Regions from separate parts of the Pseudomonas sp. PLMAX genome, predicted to be linked through region 1. Evidence: predicted binding sites of a transcription regulator. Region 1 holds the regulator's gene; the other holds the start of a gene.
The links. The regulator sigma-54, encoded in region 1, starts transcription at its own class of promoters, with help from an activator protein. The targets are predictions, from matches to a motif close to ANTGGCATNNANNTTGCTNT.
Positions count from the first base shown of each region.

Region 1 (3,411 bases):
CCTCGAGACCCGCAAGGAACTCGACAAGGCCGGTCGCCGCAAGGAACTGGAAAGCCTGCTGCAGGAATTCCACATCAGCCACATCCGCGACAACCTCGGCATGAGCCTGTCCGGCGGCGAGCGCCGCCGCGTGGAAATCGCCCGGGCACTGGCCACCAACCCGAAATTCATCCTGCTCGACGAACCGTTCGCCGGCGTCGACCCGATTTCGGTGGGCGACATCAAGCAGATCATCCATCACCTCAAGGCCAAGGGCATCGGCGTACTGATCACCGACCACAACGTCCGTGAAACCCTGGATATCTGCGAAACCGCCTATATCGTCAACGATGGCCAACTGATCGCCGAAGGTGACGCTGAAACCATCCTGGCCAATGACCTGGTCAAGGAAGTGTACCTGGGGCACGAATTCCGTCTGTAAGCGTCGAGGTGTCCGGCGGGTCGACCGAGCGCTCGGCGCAATAAAAAATCAACCTTTTTTTATTGTTACAGCGCTCTAGGCAAACGCCGCGGTTTCGGGCATATAATTTGCTTATGTTTGGCGCTCCGGCGCCCTGTAGTGGATGGCGCATGTGCGCCGGCGAATAAGGTGTTAAGCCCCTGCCATGAAACCATCGCTAGTCTTGAGAATGGGCCAGCAGCTGACGATGACACCGCAGCTGCAACAGGCCATCCGCCTGCTCCAATTGTCGACCCTGGACCTGCAACAGGAAATCCAGGAGGCCCTGGAGTCCAACCCGATGCTCGAGCGCCAGGAAGAAGGCGACGACTTCGACAATTCCGACCCGCTGGCCGACAACGCCGAACACAAGCCCAGTACCGACATCCAGGAACCCTCTTACCAGGAAACCGCCCCGACGGTCGATAACCTCGAGGAAGGCGACTGGAACGAGCGAATTCCTAACGAACTGCCGGTCGACACCGCCTGGGAAGACGTGTACCAGACCAGTGCCAGCAGCCTGCCGAGCAACGATGACGACGAGTGGGATTTCACCACCCGCACATCGGCGGGCGAGAGCCTGCAAAGCCACCTGCTGTGGCAATTGAACCTGGCACCGATGTCCGACACCGATCGCCTGATCGCCGTGACCCTGATCGACTGCATCAACAACCAGGGTTATCTGGACGAGACGCTGGAGGAGATCCTCGAAGCCTTCGATCCGGAACTGGACATCGAACTGGACGAAATCGAAGCCGTCCTGCACCGCATCCAGCAATTCGAACCCGCCGGCATCGCTGCCCGCAACCTGGGCGAATGCCTGCTGCTGCAATTGCGCCAGCTACCCGCCAAGACGCCTTGGCTGGCCGAGGCCAAGCGCCTGGTCACCGACTACATCGACTTGCTCGGCAGCCGCGACTACAGCCAGCTGATGCGCCGCATGAAGCTCAAGGAAGACGAACTGCGCCAGGTGATCGAACTCGTGCAGAGCCTCAACCCGCGCCCTGGCTCGCAAATCGAGTCGACCGAAGCCGAATACGTGGTACCCGACGTGATCGTGCGCAAGGACAACGAGCGCTGGTTGGTGGAGTTGAACCAGGAGTCGGTGCCGCGCCTGCGGGTCAACGCCCAGTACGCAGGCTTCGTGCGCCGTGCCGACACCAGCGCCGACAACACCTTCATGCGCAATCAGCTGCAGGAAGCCCGCTGGTTCATCAAGAGCCTGCAGAGCCGCAACGAAACCCTGATGAAAGTGGCCACGCAGATTGTCGAGCATCAGCGCGGCTTCCTGGAGTACGGCGACGAGGCCATGAAACCGCTGGTGCTGCATGACATCGCCGAAGCGGTCGGCATGCACGAGTCGACGATTTCGCGGGTGACCACGCAGAAATTCATGCATACCCCTCGGGGCATCTATGAACTGAAATACTTTTTCTCCAGTCACGTCAGCACCTCCGAGGGCGGAGAATGCTCGTCCACGGCGATTCGCGCGATCATCAAAAAACTGGTGGCGGCGGAAAATCAGAAAAAGCCGTTGAGTGACAGCAAGATCGCTGGTTTACTGGAGGCACAAGGCATTCAGGTGGCTCGCCGCACCGTCGCCAAGTACCGCGAATCCCTCGGGATCGCGCCTTCGAGCGAACGCAAGCGGTTGATGTAGGGCCACGCCACAGCGTTCCAGTGGCAGATCATCTGGATCTGCCGCTTTATGCACTGGCAACGAAGGAGAAGCTGTATGCAAGTCAACATCAGTGGACACCAACTGGAAGTGACCGAACCTCTTCGCACCTACATCGGCGAAAAACTCGAACGATTGGAGCGACATTTCGACAAGATCACCAACGTGCAAGTCACGATGTGCGTCGAAAAGCTGAAGCAAAAAATCGAAGCCACGCTGCATATTCCCGGCAATGAGGTCGTCGCAAACGCGGAACATACTGATATGTACGCAGCTATCGACTTACTGACCGACAAGCTGGATAAACAACTCAAAAAGCATAAGGAAAAGACCCAGAGCCTCCTCCAGGGCGCTACGGGTCGTTAACACTCCCAACCCATGATCCGACTTGAAAGCATCCTGACCCCCGGCCGTTCCCTGGTGAACGTGCCGGGCGGCAGTAAAAAGAAAGCCCTCGAGCAAATTGCCAACCTGATCGCCCGGGAAGTGCCGGATCTGGAGATGCAAGATGTCTTCGAGGCTTTGATTGCCCGTGAAAAACTCGGTTCGACCGGTTTTGGCAACGGCATCGCCATTCCCCACTGTCGCCTGAAGGGCTGCACATCGCCCATCAGCGCCTTGATGCACCTCGACGCCCCTATCGATTTCGACGCCATCGATGGCGCCCCGGTTGACCTGTTGTTCGTGCTACTGGTCCCGGAAGCCGCTACCGATGCGCACCTGGAGCTTTTGCGCCAGATCGCCAGCATGCTCGACCGCAAGGAAGTGCGCGAAAAACTGCGCAGTGCCGCGAGCAATGAAGCCTTGTATCAGGTTGTCCTGGACGAGCAAAACGGTCACTAATCATGCGCTTGATCATCGTCAGCGGTCGTTCCGGCTCAGGTAAAAGTACCGCCCTCGACGTCCTCGAGGACAACGGCTACTACTGCATCGACAACCTGCCTGCCGGTTTGCTGCCCGAACTGGCCGAGCGCGCGCTGATTCACACCGAGCTGGCGCAACCGCTGGTTGCCGTATCCATCGATGCGCGCAACCTGCCAAGTCACCTGTCGCGTTTCCCCGAGCTGCTGGCCGAAGTGCGCAGCCGCCACATCCAGTGCGATGTCCTGTACCTGGATGCCGACGAGGAAACCCTGCTGAAGCGTTTCTCGGAAACCCGCCGCCGTCACCCGCTGAGCAATGCCAACCGCTCACTGGCCGAGGCGATCAACGACGAGACCACCCTGCTCGGGCCGATTGCCGACCTGGCCGACCTCAAGCTCAACACCACCAGCCTGAACCTGTATCAACTGCG
Region 1 is NZ_CP064949.1:1,058,301-1,061,711, reverse strand. Features, by position in the region: gene lptB (LPS export ABC transporter ATP-binding protein) at 1-421, shown strand, start outside; gene DKB71_RS04710 (RNA polymerase factor sigma-54) at 606-2,099, shown strand; gene hpf (ribosome hibernation-promoting factor, HPF/YfiA family) at 2,175-2,483, shown strand; gene ptsN (PTS IIA-like nitrogen regulatory protein PtsN) at 2,496-2,960, shown strand; gene rapZ (RNase adapter RapZ) at 2,963-3,411, shown strand, end outside.

Region 2 (3,411 bases), 1.1 Mb from region 1:
AAAAACAAAGGCCCTAATATTCCTTCATTTCTGTAAGCCTTCGACCGTACAAATACACCCGGCGCAAACATCGTAAAACCTGTAGGAAAAAACCTTTCAGCTCTCCCTTCAATGACAAATCCCGGACAAAAAAATGCCCGGCAAGCCGGGCAATTTTTTTCATGCGCGTGCTTACAAGTTGTAGCCGCGTTCGTTGTGAAGCGCCAGATCGATGCCGACCGCCTCTTCTTCTTCGGTGATCCGCAGGCCCATGACGGCGTCCAGGACCTTGAGGATGATGAAGGTGACGATTGCGGTGTAGATCACCGTGAAGCCCACGCCTTTGCACTGAATCCACACTTGCGCGGCGATGTCGGTCACGGTGCCAAAGCCACCCAGGGACGGTGCAGCGAAGACACCGGTGAGGATCGCGCCGAGAATACCGCCGATACCGTGTACGCCGAAGGCATCCAGGGAATCGTCATAGCCGAGTTTGCGTTTGAGCGTAGTCGCGCAGAAGAAGCACACCACGCCTGCAGCCAGGCCGATCACCAGAGCGCCCATCGGGCCTACGGTGCCAGCGGCCGGGGTAATGGCTACCAGGCCGGCGACCACACCCGAGGCGATGCCCAGTGCGCTTGGTTTGCCGTGGGTGACCCACTCGGCGAACATCCAGCCCAGTGCCGCAGCGGCGGTCGCGATCTGGGTGACCAGCATCGCCATGCCGGCCGTGCCGTTGGCCGCCGCAGCGGAACCGGCGTTGAAACCGAACCAGCCAACCCACAGCATGGCCGCGCCCATCAGCGTGTAACCAAGGTTGTGCGGCGCCATCGGGGTGGTCGGGAAGCCTTTACGCTTGCCCAGCACCAGGCAGGCAATCAGACCGGCCACGCCGGCGTTGATGTGCACCACGGTGCCGCCGGCGAAGTCCAGTACGCCCCAGTCCCACATCAGGCCGCCGTTGCCGGACCAGACCATGTGCGCGATCGGTGCATACACCAGGGTGAACCAGATGCCCATGAAGATCAGCATCGCGGAGAACTTCATGCGCTCGGCGAAGGCACCGACGATCAGCGCCGGGGTGATGATCGCGAACGTCATCTGGAAGGTGATGAACACCGCCTCGGGGAATAGCGCTGCCGGGCCGGTCAGGCTGGATGGCGTGACACCGGCGAGGAAGGCCTTGCCCATGCCACCGAAGAACGAGTTGAAGTTGACGACGCCCTGTTCCATACCGGTGGTGTCGAACGCGATGCTGTAGCCATAGATGACCCACAGGACGCTGATCAGGCCGGTAATGGCGAAGCACTGCATCATCACGGAAAGAATGTTTTTGGAGCGAACCATGCCGCCGTAGAACAGCGCGAGGCCGGGAATGGTCATGAACAGCACGAGGGCTGTCGAGGTCAACATCCAGGCGGTGTCGCCGGAGTTGAGGACTGGGGCCGCCACTTCGTCTGCCGCCAAAGCAAGGCTGGGCATTACGATGGACAACAGGGCTCCTAGCCCTGCGAATTTACGCAGAGTCATTTTGTTTTCTCCTGGGGCGTTGGGTTTGTGGCGGCTTAGATTGCGTCGGTATCGGTTTCGCCGGTACGGATGCGAATCGCCTGTTCCAGATTGACCACGAAGATCTTGCCGTCACCGATCTTGCCGGTGTTGGCCGCCTTGGTTATCGCCTCGATAACCCGGTCGAGATCCTTGTCGTCAATGGCGACATCAATCTTCACCTTTGGCAGGAAATCGACCACGTATTCCGCGCCGCGATACAGCTCGGTGTGACCCTTCTGCCGACCGAAGCCTTTGACTTCAGTAACGGTAATGCCCTGCACGCCGATCTCGGACAACGACTCGCGCACGTCGTCCAACTTGAACGGCTTGATGATGGCAGTGACTAGCTTCATGAAAACTCTCTCCCGAATTTGGTGGACTTGCCCCAGGAAAACAAACCCGTCTCAAGTCTAAGCGCAGTGCCTGGCTTTGTAACGCATCGTCGGCCTTACCTGCCCGTCCGACGCCAGTTAACCGCTCCTTGCGAAACACTCCCCGCGTTTCGCCTGGCGCACTGCATTCGTCACAGCGACTGCATCAGTGCATGGGTCATCAGCATCTAAGCAGAAAGCTTGCCATCTCCACAAAACACATTGATTTCAAGCCTTTGCCAACAGATCGCGACTACTTCACGACAACACCCAACGGGTTACGCACAACAACGGTGCGATGCCGTCCGTCCGCATGCGCGAAAAGCGTGCATCCCTTGCCTGCGGAATTGACTATAGACACTGCGTGATACACTGCCCGCCATTGCTACCAGGACATTCCCCCATGCTCGCGCCCAAAGACTTCCTCGACGCCCTGACAGGCACCGCCTCCCGCCTCTTCAGCGGCGATACGCCACTGCCGAAAAGCGAAATCGAAAGCCAGTTCAAGGCTCTGTTGCAGAGCGGGTTCAGCAAGCTGGATCTGGTGAGTCGTGAAGAGTTCGATAGCCAGATGGTGGTGTTGGCGCGCACGCGGGCGCGGCTGGAGGCGCTAGAGGCGAAGGTTGCGGAAATGGAAGCGAAGCTCACTCCACCAACCGAGTAAACACCGCGATCCCTGTAGGAGCTGCCGAAGGCTGCGATCTTTTGATGTTCCGGGGGTGTACGGGATTTTGTGTAAACGGCGTTGCTGTTAATCCTGCACAAGCCTGTCTTCGAACTGGATACTGAACCTGTTTAACGCTCCCGCCCAGTCTCTGATTGGCATTGTCCACTTCTTGCTGATGTTGTTCAGCGCGAGATAAAAGAGCTTCATGACCGCATCGTCTGTCGGGAATGAGGCTCTGCTTTTAGTGACTTTGCGCAAGCTCATGTTGATCGATTCGATGGCGTTGGTGGTGTAAATCACCGTCCGTATCTCAGGCGGGTAATCGAACAACGGTATGACCCTCGCCCAGTTCTTGCGCCAGGATTGGCTGATCAGAGGGTATCGATCATCCCATTTGGCCTCGAAATCGGTCAGCTTCTGCTCGGCCATCTCGACGGTTGTTGACCGGTAGATAAGCTTGAGATCAGCAGCCGCTTCACGCTGATATTTCCACGATACAAACTTCAAGCTATTGCGAACCATGTGCACGATGCACAGTTGAACCGAAGCTTGCGGATAGACCACTTCGATGGCTTCAGGGAAGCCCTTGAGCCCATCTACACAGGCAATGAAAATGTCTTTTACCCCGCGGGTTCTAAGCTCTGTAACGACTTGCAGCCAGAACTTGGCACCTTCCGTCTGCGCGATCCACAGCCCTAACACCTCTTTGTGGCCGTCCATGTTGACGCCAATGGCCAGGTAAACCGCTTTGGTTCTGACCGCGCCGCTATCACGCACTTTGACGTGTATGCAGTCGAGGTAGAGGATCGGATAGAGCTCATCCAGAGGGCGCGACTGCCAGAC
Region 2 is NZ_CP064949.1:7,058,028-7,061,438, forward strand. Features, by position in the region: gene DKB71_RS32315 (ammonium transporter) at 172-1,509, opposite strand; gene glnK (P-II family nitrogen regulator) at 1,545-1,883, opposite strand; gene DKB71_RS32325 (accessory factor UbiK family protein) at 2,305-2,565, shown strand; gene DKB71_RS32330 (IS256 family transposase) at 2,653-3,411, opposite strand, start outside.
Region 2: glnK (P-II family nitrogen regulator) is a predicted target of sigma-54. The motif match lies at 2,091-2,110, and genes of this name have one in related genera.